DNA from 3 places in the Lottiidibacillus patelloidae genome. Region 2 is predicted to be linked to each of the others. Evidence: predicted binding sites of a transcription regulator. Region 2 holds the regulator's gene; each other region holds the start of a gene.
The links. Region 2 encodes LexA, which represses DNA repair genes until DNA is damaged. Its sites were predicted from a motif close to CGAACATATGTTCG; they were not measured.
Positions count from the first base shown of each region.

Region 1 (5,816 bases), on a different contig from region 2:
TTCTAACTCTAACTCTATTTCTAGTATTGTATATTATAGCATTCTATTTCTATTTATTACCTATAAAAACATAAGTTTCTAAATGACGTTAATGTGAAAGAGTAAATAAATAGTTCATAAAACGTACGAGCTGCACATATGAGTAGTGTATATAAGATGAAATTGGTATAATAAGGACAATTGCATAATTAGGAAAAGAAACTTCCTGCAGAAATCGAGGTGTGCGTATGAATGTTAAAGCTAAAATTATTGCGTTAGTTATAGCTGTATCGTTAGTAACTGGTACTGCCGGATTAGCATTAGGGTTAATGATATCAGGTGACAATCAGCCTAACATTCCATTTACTGATGGGACAGGTAAAACGAACGACGATGAACAAGACGGAAATGGCAAGATAACAGAGGAGCAAATTTCAGAGGTTGAAAAAATTGCCCGAGTTTTTCAAATGATTTCAGACAGATATGTCCTGGAAGTTTCTAAGGATGACCTCATTGAAGGGGCAATTCAAGGAATGGTCGATAAGTTAGATGATCCATATACTTCCTATATGGACGAAGATGAAGCGGCACAATTTGTAGAATCACTTAGCTCTTCATTTGAAGGTATCGGTGCAGAAGTAAGTATGGTCAACGGTAAGATAAAAATTGTCCTGCCATTTAAAGGTTCACCTGCTGAAAAGGCTGGATTAAAACCTGGTGACCAAATTGTCTCAATAGACGGTGAAAGTGTTGAAGGCTTAAGTTTAACGGAAGCTGTCTTAAAGATTCGTGGAAAAAAAGGAACAGATGTCAAATTAGGGATTGTTCGCCAAGGTGTGAAAGATCCAATTTCTATCGTTGTAACACGTGATACGATTCCGCTTATCACTGTAAACGCAAGTTCGGTGGAAAAAAACGGAAAAAAAGTCGGTATTCTAGAAATTACTTCATTTTCAGCAAATACAGCAGCGGAGTTTAAGAAAGAACTGAAAAAACTGGAGGATGAAGGAATAACGGGGTTAATTATTGATGTTCGTGGAAATCCTGGTGGCTATTTAAATGCGGTAAAAGAGATGCTTTATGAACTTATTCCTAGCGATAAACCAATCTTCCAAATTGAAACGCGTGATGGTGAACGAGATCAAGCCTTCACAACATTAAAAGACAAAAAGCCATATCCTATCATTGGATTAATCGATGGACGTAGTGCATCCGCATCAGAGATTTTGGCAGGTGCTTTAAAAGAAGCTGGAGGATATGAAATAATCGGTCAAAACTCTTTCGGTAAAGGTACCGTTCAACAAGCATTAGAAGTCGGTGACGGCAGTCAATTAAAGATGACATTATATAAATGGCTAACACCTGATGGAAATTGGATTCATAAGACTGGTATTGAGCCAACGATAGAAGTAAAGCAACCTGAATTCTTCCAAACAAGTCGTATTTTTATTGAAGAGAAGTTAACGTACGATATGTATAATGACCAAGTAAAAAGCGCACAAGAAATGCTAAAAGGATTAGGATTTGATCCAGGTAGAACAGATGGCTATTTCAGTGAAAAAACAGTTTTAGCTGTAAAAGCATTCCAAGAAATGAATAACCTTGAACCAACTGGTGATATTACAGTGGCAACAGCAGGAGTTCTTGAAGAAGAGATCATTGAACGCATTCGTAATCCGCAATACGATTATCAATTACAAGCAGCAATTCAACTTATTACAAAATAGAGGAAAAAAGCTAGTTATGTCGAAAACATCCATTGGGAGATCAATGGATGTTTTTTTCTATGGTCTAGTAAAAAAATAATAGTTATGTGGTAAAATAGTAGTAAATAGTCTGAAAGTCATAAAGTAGGTGAGAGCATGGAACTAGTAGCTGCGATAGCGAAAGCGATCGGATATGTGTTTATTAATCCAATTTTTTATCTTTTAGTAGTTGTATCCATTTATATGGGAATAAAACGAGTTAAAAAAGAACGAACGGAGTTTCAAACCCGTGTCTTTGATGTAGTTGAAGATCTGAAAACAGCATTCGGGTTTGGCATAATATTAAGTTTAGTATTTTCTGTTGTTGCATTATTTATCGGAATATCTTTTTCCTTCCAAGTGCTAGTCGTTTTAGCGGCAGTATACTTTGTCTTGTTATTGCCATGCAGACCTAGACTTTTATCACCTTCGCTCGTCTTAGGATTTGCGATTATGATGTTGATGATTCTACCACATGTTACAACTGGTATTAGTTTAATAGATAATATTTTTTCTTCGGTTCAAGCTAGAACATATGGACAACTTTTAGTATTACTCGCAATGTTACTAATTGCAGAAGCAATATTGATAATGAAAAGTGGTACAAAGAAAACGTCTCCTTTCCATTTACTAAGTAAACGTGGTAGGCTAATTGGTGCACATGAATCTAATAAACTATGGCTTTTTCCTTTAATCTTTTTCGTGCCGCAAAATAGTGGGATGTTCTCGCCAAATTGGTGGCCATCGTTAACAGTTGCAGGTGAAAGCTATACAATTATTATGTTTCCATTCATTATTGGCTTTTATCAATTAGTAAAAGGTAAATTACCTGAGCAAGCAATCTTTAACTCGGGCTTACGTGTGTTATTATTAGGTGTAGTTGTGTTAGTAGCAACAGCTATAAGTTATTATTATCCACTAATGATCCCAATTACTGTCGGTTTAGCGCTTGTATGCCGTGAAGGCCTTTACTTATATGAAAGATATGTAGACCAAAACAGGCCACATTTCTTTACTAACCGTAAAGAAGGTTTAATGGTATTAGGTGTGATTCCTCAATCTCCTGCTGCGAAAATGAATATTCGAGTTGGTGAGGCTATCCATAAAGTAAATGGGAGAAAGGTGACGAACGAAGATGACTTTTACGCAGCCTTGCAGATTAACTCAGCTTTCTGTAAATTAGAAGTATTGGACGACGCTGGTGAAATCCGTTTCGCTAATCGTGCACTTTTTGAAGGAGACCACCACGAATTAGGATTAATTTTTATTGATGAAAAATTCGAATTGAAATTAGAAGAAGTTGCTACATAAAAGGAGGGAGAATGAACTGGATACTTGGTTAATTGAATTGCTTTTTGCATTCGTTGCACCGTTCACTCTCGTCGCATTATTTACCCGAGTAACTTACAACAAATGGGTTGGCATACTTTTAGCATTAGGAATGATAATCTTTGTCTTGCGTGCCTTTGACAGAGATGTATATTTATTGCTAATAGGATTAGCTTCATTTTTTGTAGGGACAATTTATTCGTTTAAACTCGAGAAAAAATTTACGCGAAGATGGAAATAATAGTAATGGGGCTGGGATAGAAGTTTCATCCTCACATTAAAAAGCCGAGTCATTCAAATTGAATGATTTCGGCTTTTTATTATTCTTAAGGAATTATATAAATGCTTCGTCAAAATTCCTCGCTTTCCACTGGCACGTCCTCAGCCTCGTAAGAAAGCAAAGAACGCATTCTTGCGTGGTCTTCAGCTGTTGCTTTTCCCGCAGGAGTCTCGTTCCTTTCTCTCCAATCAACCAATGATATTTATATTTTATATTATGATTTAACAGAAGTTTTTCAGTGGCCTCGAGCTTTCCCGTAGAAGTCTCCGTATTTTGACTACGCAAAAAAATTCAATTTAAACACTCCGCAGTACCAATAAATCTTTTTAGTTTTCCTCAAGCATCTTTTTAGCTTTAAGAGTGCGAATTGTAAATAGTGCTAATAAATATGTAGTATAACTTGCCAAGATGACAAAACCAACGACTTCTAAATTAAACAGTTTAAGTAATAATGAGAACCATGTAACAGCATATAAAACACCGAGCATTTTCCGCATTTCTTGGTTAGCAAAATGTGATGTCGTTTTTGCTCCTAATTGGCCACCAATTAATGCACCGATAATTAAAAACAAACCTAATAATAAATCGATTTCTACATGCATGATGTACGAGGAAAAGCCTGCAGTAACAAATAAAAAGATACATACAGCACTAGTACCGACTGCTTGTTTTGCTGGAAAGTTAGCTAAGCTTACTAACAGTGGTACGATGATAAAGCCACCACCAACTCCTAAACTTGACGATAAAAATCCACCGACTAGACCAACAATGATTAGCAGGGGCATAGAAAAAGTATCCTCTTTATTCAGTCTGCCCTCATTCTTTTTCCCAGGACGAATCATCGAAATGGCAAAGTATAATAAGATGACGAGATAAAGTGTAGATAAAACAGTATCTCCTATACCAATCTTTTCAAAATACATGACAAGTGGTCTTGCTAATTGCGTTCCGACAATTCCGCTTAAGCCAATTGGAATGGCAGCTTTCCAAATGATGTTGTTTAATTTTAGGTGTCCCCAGACAGATGAGATCGATGTCCCGATAGAAAATAATAAACCAGTCGTAATTGCCTCAACTGGAGATATCCCAAGCAATAATAAGACTGGTGTAAGTAAAATACCTCCACCGAGACCGAAAAAACCACCTAGTACACCGATGGCAATTCCGATCGGTAAAAATAATAGTAAAGCCAGCAAATGAAAGCCTCTCTTCTTTAAATTGATATTCTAATGTTTAGTTTACAAGAAACGTAGAAAAAATGAAAATGTAATTCAAAATGAAGTACGAATGTTTGTTCGTTTATTATGTAGTTGTGATATAATTTTAATAATTAATACAGAGCGTAAAGGAGACATGTTCATGGAAAAGTTCGAGCTGAAATCGAACTACAAACCAGAAGGAGACCAACCTAGAGCAATACAAGAGCTTGTTGCTGGACTTAAAGCAGGTAAAGAACACCAAACTTTGCTAGGTGCAACGGGAACTGGTAAAACATTTACCATTTCAAATGTAATAAAAGAAGTAAATAAACCTACATTAGTTATTGCCCATAATAAAACATTAGCCGGACAATTATATAGTGAGTTTAAAGATTTTTTTCCGGATAATGCTGTTGAGTATTTTGTTAGTTATTATGATTACTATCAACCGGAAGCTTACGTACCATCGTCGGATACGTTTATTGAGAAAGATTCAAGTGTAAACGATGAAATTGATAAACTTCGACACTCAGCTACATCTGCGTTATTTGAAAGAAGAGATGTCATTGTTGTAGCAAGTGTATCTTGCATATACGGTTTAGGGTCACCAGAAGAATATCGTGAATTAGTTGTTTCACTAAGAGTTGGCATGGAAAAAGAACGAGACGAATTGTTACGAGATTTAGTTGATATACAATATACGAGAAATGATATTGAGTTTCAACGTGGAACGTTCCGTGTACGCGGCGATGTTGTCGAACTTTTCCCAGCATCACGAGATGAAAAATGTATTCGTATTGAATTTTTCGGTGATGAAATTGACCGAATTACGGAAGTTAATGCATTAACAGGAGAAGTTTATGGAGAGCGTCAACACATAGCTGTTTTCCCAGCATCTCACTTCGTAACCCGTGAAGAAAAGCTTAAATTGGCAATTAAAAATATAGAAGTAGAGCTTGAAGAACGCCTAAAGGAACTGCGAGATAATGATAAGTTACTCGAGGCCCAACGCTTGGAACAACGTACTCGCTATGATATTGAAATGATGCATGAAATGGGCTTCTGTTCCGGAATCGAAAACTATTCTCGTCATTTAACATTGCGGCCAGCAGGATCTACGCCATATACATTGCTCGATTTCTTTCCAGAAGATTTTTTAATGGTTGTTGATGAATCACACGTTACCGTGCCACAAGTACGTGCCATGTTTAATGGAGACCAAGCGAGAAAGCAAGTGTTAGTTGACCACGGCTTCCGCTTACCTTCTGCGCTTGATAATCGCCC
Region 1 is NZ_NPIA01000006.1:205,178-210,993, forward strand. It holds gene CIB95_RS12210 (S41 family peptidase) at 228-1,706, shown strand; gene CIB95_RS12215 (PDZ domain-containing protein) at 1,842-3,035, shown strand; gene CIB95_RS16625 (DUF2198 family protein) at 3,073-3,294, shown strand; gene CIB95_RS12225 (sulfite exporter TauE/SafE family protein) at 3,660-4,529, opposite strand; gene uvrB (excinuclease ABC subunit UvrB) at 4,693-5,816, shown strand, end outside.
Region 1: the regulator LexA is predicted to act here: its motif matches at 4,618-4,631, upstream of uvrB (excinuclease ABC subunit UvrB).

Region 2 (5,816 bases):
GATTTATTAGGAACAATTAAAAATGTGGAAGTTCCTGTATCGCAAATTGAAAAAGCATTAGACAATAAAATGACATTTGACGGATCATCTATCGAAGGTTTCGTAAGAATTGAAGAGTCAGATATGTTATTATATCCAGATTTAGATACTTGGGTAGTATTCCCTTGGACATCAGAAAAAGGTAAAGTTGCTCGTTTAATCTGTGATGTTTACATGCCAGATGGAACTCCATTTGCTGGTGACCCTCGTGCAATCTTAAAGAAAATGTTAAAAGAAGCGAATGATTTAGGATTTAACAGCTTTAACATTGGACCAGAGCCAGAGTTTTTCTTATTTAAAAATGATGAAAAAGGTGAACCTACGTTAGAGTTAAATGATAAAGGTGGATATTTTGACCTTGCTCCAACAGATTTAGGGGAAAATTGCCGCCGTGATATCGTACTTGAGCTTGAAGATATGGGCTTTGAAATTGAAGCTTCTCACCATGAAGTTGCTCCAGGGCAACATGAAATTGACTTCAAATATGCAGATGTTGTAAAAGCTTGTGATGATATTCAAACGTTTAAATTAGTAGTTAAAACGATTGCTCGTCAACATGGATTACATGCAACGTTCATGCCAAAACCATTATTCGGTGTAAATGGATCAGGAATGCATGCTAACATGTCTCTATTTAAAGATGGCGAAAATGCATTTTACGATGAAAAATCAAAAGATGGTTTAAGTGAAACAGCAATGAACTTTATTGCCGGAATCATTAAACATGCTAGAGGGTTTACAGCTATTGCAAATCCAACAGTTAACTCTTATAAGCGTTTAGTACCAGGATACGAAGCACCTTGCTATGTTGCATGGTCAATGCAAAACCGTAGTCCACTAATCCGTATTCCTGCAGCACGTGGTATGAGTACTCGTGTTGAGGTTAGAAGTGTAGACCCTTCTGCTAACCCATACTTAGCAATGGCGGCACTTTTAGCAGCTGGACTTGATGGTATTAAAAATAAAATGACTCCTCCAGCGCCAGTTGATCGTAACATCTATGTTATGAATAAGAAAGAGCGTATGGATGCAGGAATCCTTGACTTACCAGCGACTTTAAAAGATGCTTTAGATCGTTTCCTAGAAGACGAAGTAATAACTAAAGCGTTAGGTGATCACGCTGTTGAACACTTTATTGAAGCAAAAGAAATTGAGTGGGATATGTTCCGTACACAAGTTCACCCTTGGGAGAGAGAGCAATATCTTACAACTTACTAAAAAATTAATCCACCACTTATATAAGTGGTGGATTTTCTTATTTATTAGAACAAAAAATACCTTGACCCAAGCGCTGGATCAAGGCTAGGCTAGTTTAATGGACAGTTCTAAATACTCCAATAACTTTTCCTAAAATGGTTACATGCTTTAATAGAATAGGCTCAAGCGCCTCATTTTCCGGTTGTAAGCGGAAGTGATCTTTTTCTTTGTAAAAGCGTTTAACAGTAGCCTCGTCTTCCTCGGTCATCGCAACAACAATTTCTCCGTTCAAAGCTGTACTTTGACTGCGAACGATTACTTTATCCCCATCAAATATACCAGCATCTATCATACTATCACCTTGAACAACGAGAATGAAAACTTTATCATTCCCAACTAGTGAATCTGGTAAGGGGAAATACTCATCGACATTTTCAATTGCGGTGATTGGTTGCCCAGCAGTTACTTTACCTATGATAGGAACACTTACTGTCCCAGCAGCTTCCTGTCTTGCTGAAAATTGATCTTCTTCCCCTAAAATCTCAATTGCACGAGGTTTTGTTGGGTCTCTACGAATATATCCCTTTTTCTCCAGACGTGAAAGGTGTCCATGGACTGTTGAACTTGAAGCAAGTCCTACAGCTTCACCTATTTCTCGTACACTTGGCGGATATCCACGTTTGCTTACTTCATCTTTTATGTACTCTAGTATTTCTTGTTGTCGCTTTGAGAGTTTCGTCATATTCCACCTCGGAAATTCTGTAATTTTCTAAATTATAGCATGCGTATTTTTAAAATACAAACATAAGTTCGTTTTTCTTGTTGACAAGAACAGTTGTTCGTATTAATATATATTTAAAGAGCGAACATACATTCTGTACGAGGTGAATATATATGGAAAACACAGTAAAAGAAAATGAATATGAAAAACCAGCATACTCTTATCCAATTTTACTAATAGTTACAGTATTATTAATTATGTTTTCAAGCGTCGATCGTTCTGAAACAGTAACAAATAGTGAAAAGGTTACACCTAACAATTCAATCTCTTCAAATGAGAGCATAAATTACGATACTTCTTCTGTTTATTTTGTTAAAGCGGAGAGAAATTAAACAAATATGAAAGCGATTATCTATTGTAGAGTTAGTACTAACAAAGAGGAACAAACTACATCAATACATAGACAAGAACTTGAACTGAGAAAACTTGCTGAAAACTATAACTTTGAAGTTGTAAAAGTTATTTCCGAACGTGCTAGTGGTTATGAAGTAGATCGAGATGGAATTTACGAATGTTTACAACTGTTTAAAGAAGAACAAGCGGATACATTACTTATACAAGATGAAACTAGACTTGGAAGAGGTAATGCAAAAATTGCAATTCTCCACGTTTTAAATAAATATAAAGTTTCAATATATACTGTTACGAGTAATGACGGTCTTATGCTTTCCGAAGCTGATTCAATGGTTTTGGAAATAGTAAGTATTGTAGAAGAGTATCAGCGTAAACTCCACAATATGAAAATTAGGCGTGGTGTGAAAAAAGCGATAGAGGATGGTTTTAACCCCCATGACAATTTGAAAAATCAGGGGACGAATGCAGGAAGAGAGAAAAAAGAATTACCAATAAATGAAATTGTTAGCCTCCGTGAACGAGGGTTAACATTTGCAGAAATAGCAGCGGCACTAAGAGGATTTGGTTACGATGTCTCAAAGGCAACCGTTCATCGGAGATACCAACAATACATTAATGATAGAGATCTCCAAGCGAACCCCTTGTCATAGCAATAAAATTTCGCTATTATGTGTTTATGCTATTGAAAAGGAGTAGATCCTATGCTTTCTAAAGATAAAATTGCTCGAATTAATGAGCTTTCAAATAAAGCAAAAAATGAAGGACTTACATTAAAAGAACAAAAGGAACAAAAAAATCTGCGCCAAGAATATCTAGAAACTTTTCGTGGATCATTTAAAAACCACCTGAAATCTATAAAGGTAGAAGAAGAAGAAGGTAATGATGTAACACCTCAAAAAATTAAAAATATTAGAAACACTCATTAATGAACATAGGACATGTTCAATTGGAATAAAAGTCTATTAAACAGTATTTGCTGTTTATTAGGCTTTTTCTTTTGCACAACACAAATCCTATTTGCGTATTCTGTTATATAACAAAAAATAGAAGAGGGGTGCAAGGCTTGGCTTTTACCATTTCTAAAAGAGCTATTGAGTTATATAGAGAAGAGATGGGATTAAAAAAAGGAGATTCAATCCGATTGTTTGTCCGCTATTTAGGAGCTAGTGATAGTGGGTTCTCTTTAGGTATAGCAAAAGATAACCCTGAAGAGGAAGACTATATTCAAAATTATGATGGAATAGTATTTTTTGTTAGACCGAATGACCATTGGTTCGTCGTGGATATGACATTAGATTACGACCCTGAAAAAGATATTATTATTGCTGAATTTCCATCTTTAGATTAATTAAAAAAAGGCCGAAATTGGCCTTTTTCTGTTTCTTATATATAAAACAAACTAAAACACGAACAATAAATAAGTTTAATTAAAAATCGTTCGAATTATTCGTTGACTGGATATGTCTTCCTTTGCTATAGTTGTAATGTGAGATTTAAAGAGTTGTACAACTATTGGAGGGGTACGAATGGAAACGAACTATGATGTAATTGTTGTTGGAGCAGGCCCAGCGGGAATCTTTACTTGTTATGAATTATCTTTAAAAATGCCAAATGCCAACATTTTGTTAATAGATAAAGGACATGATATTCATAGAAGACATTGTCCTATTTTAGAGAAAAAAATACAAAAATGTCCACCGCCAGCTGGAAAGAAAGACTTTTCAGGATGTCTTCCAGCATGTTCGATAACGAATGGATTTGGGGGAGCAGGAGCTTATTCTGATGGTAAGTTTAACATTACAAGTGAGTTCGGAGGTTGGATGACAGATTATTTACCGTCATCTCAAGTTGTTGACTTAATTAAATATGTTGACCAAATAAACTTAAATCACGGTGCAACGGAAACAATTACAGATCCTTTGACAGAAGAAGTTCGTGATATTGAAAGAAGAGGATATGCAGCAGGACTGAAATTATTGCGTGCGCAAGTTCGCCACCTCGGAACGGAACAAAATCTTGAGATCTTAAAAGATATCAATACGTACTTAAAAGAGAAAATTGAAATGCGCTTTAAAACAGAAGTTGAAGATTTAATGACAGAAAAAATAGATGGGCAACACAAGATAAATGGTGTTGTACTAAAGAATGGTGAAGAATTAACAGCTAAGAAAGTTGTCATTGTTCCTGGACGTGATGGTTCTACTTGGTTAGCGTCACTATTAAAAAAGCGAAGAATTTCTATGATTAATAATCAAGTTGATATTGGTGTTCGTGTAGAAACATCAAATATTGTGATGGAAGAAATAAACAAACATTTATATGAAGGCAAATTTATTTTTAATACATCTGTTGGAACGCAAGTAAGAACATTTTGTAGTAATCCTTCAGGTCATGTAGTCGTTGAAAACCATTCTGGAATAATGCTTGCGAATGGTCATGCGTATAAAGACCCTAATTTAGGTAGTGGAAATACGAACTTTGCCCTTTTAGTGTCACATCGTTTCTCAGAGCCGTTTGATAAACCGAACGAGTTTGCTCATGAAGTGTCTCGATTAGCCAATAGTTTATCGAGTGGTGGAGTTATTGTTCAAAAGTATGGTGATATTTTAAAAGGAAGAAGATCGACAGAAAAAAGAATTAAAGAAGGATTTTTAGAGCCGACACTTAATGAAGCAGTTCCAGGCGATTTAGGGCTTGTTCTTCCATACAATACGATGAAAAGTTTAATTGAAATGACAGAAGCATTAGATAAAGTTTCTCCTGGATTGGCTTCTGAACATACGCTATTTTACGGAGTGGAAGCTAAGTTTTATTCAGCTAGACCGAAACTTACAAGTGAATTTGAAACGGAAATTTCAGGGTTGTATGTAGGTGGAGATGGTGCAGGAATTACGAGAGGTCTAGCCCAAGCTAGTGCTTGTGGCGTTTGGATAGCGCAAAATATTATTGCGAAATTACTGAAAGATGAAGCAGCCTAAGTGTTGTATTTGACATTATCACATAAAAGGTTTCGGATTTCCGAAGCCTTTTTTATTTTGAAAATGTAATTCCTAATTAAGTTGCATAAATTGGAATGAATGATGCAAAAGGGTATACAATATGTATGAAGGTTTTTCGCTTGTATATCAACAATGTAAAGTATATGATGTACACGGAAGGTTTACCTTTAAATTTAATGCAAGTGAAAGGATGTTTATTCAATGTCAATTGAACAATTAGCTATTAATTCAATTCGAACATTATCTATTGATGCGATTGAAAAAGCAAATTCTGGTCACCCAGGTATGCCAATGGGTGCAGCACCAATGGCTTATACACTTTGGACAAAATATATGAAGCACAACCCAGAAAATCCACAATGGTTTAACCGCGATCGTTTTGTATTATCTGCAGGACACGGTTCTATGCTCTTATACAGCTTATTACATTTATCAGGTTACGACTT
Region 2 is NZ_NPIA01000002.1:20,449-26,264, reverse strand. It holds gene glnA (type I glutamate--ammonia ligase) at 1-1,257, shown strand, start outside; gene lexA (transcriptional repressor LexA) at 1,352-1,978, opposite strand; gene CIB95_RS04040 (hypothetical protein) at 2,131-2,349, shown strand; gene CIB95_RS04035 (YneB family resolvase-like protein) at 2,356-3,021, shown strand; gene CIB95_RS04030 (DUF896 domain-containing protein) at 3,073-3,297, shown strand; gene CIB95_RS04025 (HesB/YadR/YfhF family protein) at 3,435-3,719, shown strand; gene CIB95_RS04020 (NAD(P)/FAD-dependent oxidoreductase) at 3,898-5,349, shown strand; gene tkt (transketolase) at 5,572-5,816, shown strand, end outside.

Region 3 (5,816 bases), on a different contig from region 2:
CATCATTAGGAAGGTTGACGACAGATACAGTTGTTTCTGTAACGTGATCTGCAGCACAACGCTGAATAGCTAGTGAAAGAATTTCTTTCGCTTTTTTATCAGCTTCTTCTTTTGCGCGGTTTTCATTTTCTTTAATCATCACTGCCGTATCATGAGCAATTTCTTTTTCAAGCTCGTTAATGATGATTTGTTTTGCTTCTTCTCGAGTTAATCCCGAAATTCGAGCTAATTCCGCTTGTTGCTTTTGTAAAACTTGCTCCACTTTGCTTTCAGTCTCTTCAACCTGCTGTTGCTTTTTAGCCAGCGTATCTTCTTTCTTATCTAGCATTAGCTCCTTTTTATCTAGTGTTTCACTTTTTCGATCAAGGCCTTCTTCCTTCAACAACAAACGATTTTCTTGTTTTTGAAGTTCGCTTCGTCTTTCTTTTACTTCTTTATCAGCTTCGCTACGAATTTTAAAAGTTTCATCCTTCGCTTCGAGAAGCGCCTCTTTTTTCAAAGCTTCAGCATCACGTTTACTATCCTCAACAATTTGAGTCGCATATCGCTCTGCACTGGAAATTTTCGCTTCTGCAATTGATTTCCTAATAAGATAGCCGACAACAGCTCCAACGATTGCAGAGATAAGCAATAGGGAGATGAGTACAATAGTGTTCTCCAACTCTTCCACCTCCTCTTGCTTTCTTGATGTACATCGTTAAAAAGATTGTCGTCATTCATTTTCAACATTTCTCATTTTTAGTTAGTGATTTCGACATACAAAACAGATGATAATATTAAAAAATAAAAAAATATACAATTTAATTTTAAATGTGTCAAAAAACGTTGTCAAGCCTTGCCAATTCACAATTAGAAATAATCTACTTATTTTTAGTTTATTTTCAGAGATTTTCAAAGATTTGTATAGCTTTAATCAGCTTTTCACACATTTAATATTTTAAAATATTATTTTTCATAAAATAGTAATTATTAGTTATTTTATCCTATCTACTGTACTATGAAACATATTTTTCATAGAAAAAGGCTAATTACCCAAAACGTTATATGGATAACTAGCCTAAATTAAATTTTTTATTCGTCTTCTACTAATGAAGCCATTGGTTCTTCAGCAACACCATTCAAACCATAATGTTCACGGATTTGGTGCTTAATTTCACTAGCAATCTCAGGATTTTCCTTTAAGAATTGCTTAGCGTTTTCACGACCTTGTCCTAAGCGTTCGCTATTATATGAATACCAAGCACCACTTTTTTGAACAATATCTAAGTCCGCACCAATATCTATTAATTCACCGTACTTTGAAATTCCTTCTCCGTACATAATATCAACTTCTGCTTGTTTAAATGGAGGAGCAACTTTATTTTTAACTACTTTAATTCTCGTTTTATTACCAACCATGTCGTTTCCTTGCTTTAAAGTTTCCGCACGACGAACTTCTAATCGAACTGATGAGTAGAACTTTAATGCACGTCCACCTGGAGTTGTTTCAGGGTTTCCGAACATAACTCCAACTTTTTCACGAATTTGGTTAATAAAGATTGAGATAGTTTTCGATTTATTGATTGCACCAGAAAGTTTTCGAAGTGCTTGAGACATTAGACGTGCTTGTAAACCTACGTGCGCGTCTCCCATTTCTCCTTCAATTTCAGCTTTTGGTACTAATGCAGCTACTGAGTCAACTACGATGATATCAACTGCACCACTACGTACTAATGCTTCAGCAATTTCTAAAGCTTGTTCACCAGTATCAGGTTGTGATAATAATAATTCGTCAATATCAACACCTAATTTTTGCGCATAATCAGGGTCAAGTGCATGCTCAGCATCAATAAAAGCGGCTTGTCCACCATTTCTTTGAACTTCTGCAATTGCGTGAAGTGCAACTGTTGTTTTACCAGATGATTCTGGTCCATAAATCTCTATAATACGTCCGCGTGGATAACCACCAACACCTAACGCTACATCTAATGCTAAAGATCCACTAGGAATCGTTGAAATACGTGATTCAGTTTGTTCTCCTAATTTCATAATTGAACCTTTACCAAATTGTTTTTCAATTTGTCTTAAGGCCATATCTAAAGCCGCTTTACGGTCGCTCACATTAATTCCCCCTTGAATGATTACTAACTATACACATCATATCTTTTTTTTGTTCGTTTGACAACAGTTTTTACGAACATTTATTCGGTTTTTTGTAATCCAAATTTAGTAAAATCATTTAATGTTAAAAAAATGTACATCTTTATAACTTATACCCCAGCCATCATTTCATTAAACAAATGTTATCCTGAATTTTTTATTAAAAGAGATTTTCTCACCTCTTTCATAATAATAAATAAATTAATACATTGCATTATTAGGTATTATGTTATATATTACTTCCAGTGACATAAGGTGTATTAAATTCCAAATAAAACATATCTAATCTACCTTAAAGAACATTAGATGAATTATTATTTATGCTATCTGATCAAATTTTTTTAACCTATTACCTTGCTTTATTAGGTATTTTAAAATTATAATGAAAAGGGGATATTTAAGTGAAAGTAAATCGTGATCCATATATCGATAATGCTAGATTCATTTTAGTTGTATTAGTTGTTATTGGGCATTTAATAAGTCCATTTAAAGATAATAACGAAATTATTTATTTCATTAATAATTTTTTAGCATCTTTTAGAATGCCTGCTTTAATTTATCTAACTGGTTTCTTCTCAAAAAAGTTTTATAAAGAAGGATTCATTGAAAAAATTACAATTAAATTGTTATTTCCTTATTTAATATTTCAACTTATCTATAATTTTAATCCCACCCTATCCATAAACTGGTTCAATCCTAGCTTTGGCTTATGGTTTTTGTTAAGTGTTTACTCTTGGAATTTATTGCTCTTTATCTTTACAAGATTAAAAAAACCTATTATCTTCGCTCTTATTATTGGCGTGGGAATAGGATTAGTAGAAAATGCAGGTCATTATTTTAGTATTTCGAGAACATTTGTATTCTTTCCTATTTTTTTAATAGGTTTTTATACTGAAAAGGTGCATTTGGAATGGTTTAAAAAGAAACAAGCAAAATTACTGTCTGTAATTGCACTCATTGTTTCTTTTACAATTCTTAGTTATTTTTCTGTGCTAGAAACTAGAGGGCTTATGCTCGGCAAAACTTCATATAGCAATTTAGATTTTTCAAATTTAGAAGGGATTTATTTGAGAGCTCTTTTCTATGTAATCATGCTGTTAGGTGTTGTTTTCTACCTACCTTGGGTACCTAAAAAACAAAATTGTTTAACTAACTTTGGCCAAGTAACAGCCTATATATACATTCTTCATTTGCCTATTATAGGCTTCTTGTATAACATCGGTTGGTTTTACGCCTATGAAAGTTGGAAGGTAATTACCTCTCCAGCGTTAGCATTATTTATTTCTATACTTTTATGTTCAAAGCCAGTTATTTTAATTATGAAGCCTTTTGTTACAGGTGAGGCGGTAAGTAAACTCATTATTAGCATTAAAATGTTAAAAAGATATGTATTAAGAAAAACAGGAGGTGTTTATTTTGGAAGTTAATAAAGAAGTATTAAAAGGCCATATTGATACGCTAATTCTTTCTCTATTACATAAAAAAGAAATGTATGGTTATGAGCTTGCAAAATACGTAAGAGAAAAAAGCAAAGAACAATTTGAACTAAAAGAAGGAACGCTATATTTATCGTTAAAGCGTTTGGAGAAGAATAAATGGATATCTTCTTATTGGGGCGATGAAAATGGGCCAGGAGGAAGAAGAAAATACTACAAATTAACTCCTTTAGGTAAAGAAGGATTAGAATCCAAGCGATTAGAATGGATTTTTGTAAAAGATATTATTGATTCGTTTTTAGATGGGAGAGAACATTAATGAAACAAGTTAATGAATTCGTAGATTATATATATGCTGATGTAAATGAGAAAGACGCTACAGATTTAAAAGAAGAAATGCGTGTTCATTTAATGGAAAGTATTGCAGAGTTGCAAGCTGAAGGGAAATCAGAGCAGGAAGCGATTCATATTGCGTTTGAACGTTTTGGTGATAAAAAGCAAATAACTAGAGGATTATTTAGTCTTTTTAAAATACATAATAATTTAATTTTGAATATATTCAAAGCCTCAATATTATCTCTTATTATAGGTATAACTACTTTACTCGGGTTAATATGGACTGAAAATAATTTTGAAAATAATTTTGAAAGAATAGATCAAGCAGCAAGGAATGTGTCACAGATAATGGAAGATAGTAATTTTTCAGATGAGAAAAAAAGTCAAATCCTTTCGATGGTAGAAGGAATAAAAGAAATAGAGTCTTTTGCTTTATATTTTAATCCTACTCCAAGCATTGCAACTCCAAAAAAAGAAATCAAAGACAAGTGGGAGACGGCAATTGAATATGGAGACTTATCATCAAGCAAAAACAATTCTAAATCTGGATTGATTATTGAGAAAGATCCCTATGAAGCATACTATTTTGAACTAACTTATAAAAAGGGATTTCAAGTCGATAAGCTTTATTCTATTCCATTTGGATTTTTAGTTGTCTTTATCCTTCTAGGATTAACTTCATTTTTTATTAAAATTAATGCTAACAGAAAAATGTTGAATGCTTTACTTAAATAAATAATTCCAAAATTCAAGGGCTTACCTCGCGAACAAAATTGTTCCAAAAAGGTAAGCCCTTGATTAATTATTAACTATTTCGAGGTTTCGCAGGTTGGATAAAGATACGCATGCCATTAAGTCTCGTCTGTTTTAATGATTCGTAAACGAAAGGAGCTGGCTCTTTCGGAATTTCAAAGAAAGTAAACTTATCGAACATATCAATTCTGCCTACAGTATGGGCTGAAATGCCTGTTGATTTAGCAATTTCTTCCGCAAGCATTTTAGGCTGCAAGTTTGCACTTCGCCCTACATTTAAGAAGAAACGTACCATTCCAGGTTTTCCACCCGTGTCTCCAAAGTCCATCGGCTCTTCTTCGATACCATCATAAGAAAATGCCAATTTCATCATTGCATGAAGAACGTCTTTTGGCTCGTGATTTTCCAACAACTCATTAATTAAAGGTGTGAAAGCATCATCTGCTTCCCCTTTATTAATTGTCTCAATAATTTGTTTTTTCCACACTTGAGACCTTTTGATTACTACTTCTTTCATTGTCGGCACTTTACCTTGTTCAAGTGGCATTCCAATCTCTGATTCAATCGATCGTAAGTGCTTCATTTCTGCAGGTGTTACTAGTGTAATCGCAATTCCCTGTCTTCCTGCACGACCAGTTCTGCCGATTCGGTGAACATAACTTTCAGGGTCTTGTGGAATATCATAGTTAATAACATGTGTAACATTTTCTACGTCAATTCCACGTGCAGCAACATCCGTTGCGATTAAGAAATCAATTTTACACATGCGAAATTTATTCATTACTTTATCACGTTGCATTTGAGTTAAATCGCCGTGCAATCCATCCGTTACGTAACCACGAGCTTGCAAGCTTTCCGTTAATTCCGCTACACCTTTTTTCGTACGAGAGAAGATGATTCCTAAGTCTATTTCATTACTATCTAAAATACGGCAAAGTGTATCAACTTTGTTTTTATCAAATGTTTGATAGTATACTTGATCAACTTTAGTTGCAGTTACTTTATTTGGTGTTGCAGAAACAATTCTTGGGCTCTTCATATAATTTCTAGCTAAACGCTTAATTTCATGTGGCATAGTAGCAGAAAACAATAACGTTTGTCTGTCATTATTTGCTTGCCCAATAATTTCTTCAATATCACTAATAAAACCCA
Region 3 is NZ_NPIA01000001.1:635,567-641,382, reverse strand. It holds gene rny (ribonuclease Y) at 1-661, opposite strand, end outside; gene recA (recombinase RecA) at 1,072-2,100, opposite strand; gene CIB95_RS03490 (acyltransferase family protein) at 2,541-3,566, shown strand; gene CIB95_RS03485 (PadR family transcriptional regulator) at 3,556-3,894, shown strand; gene CIB95_RS03480 (permease prefix domain 1-containing protein) at 3,894-4,646, shown strand; gene CIB95_RS03475 (DEAD/DEAH box helicase) at 4,717-5,816, opposite strand, start outside.
Region 3: the regulator LexA is predicted to act here: its motif matches at 2,174-2,187, upstream of recA (recombinase RecA).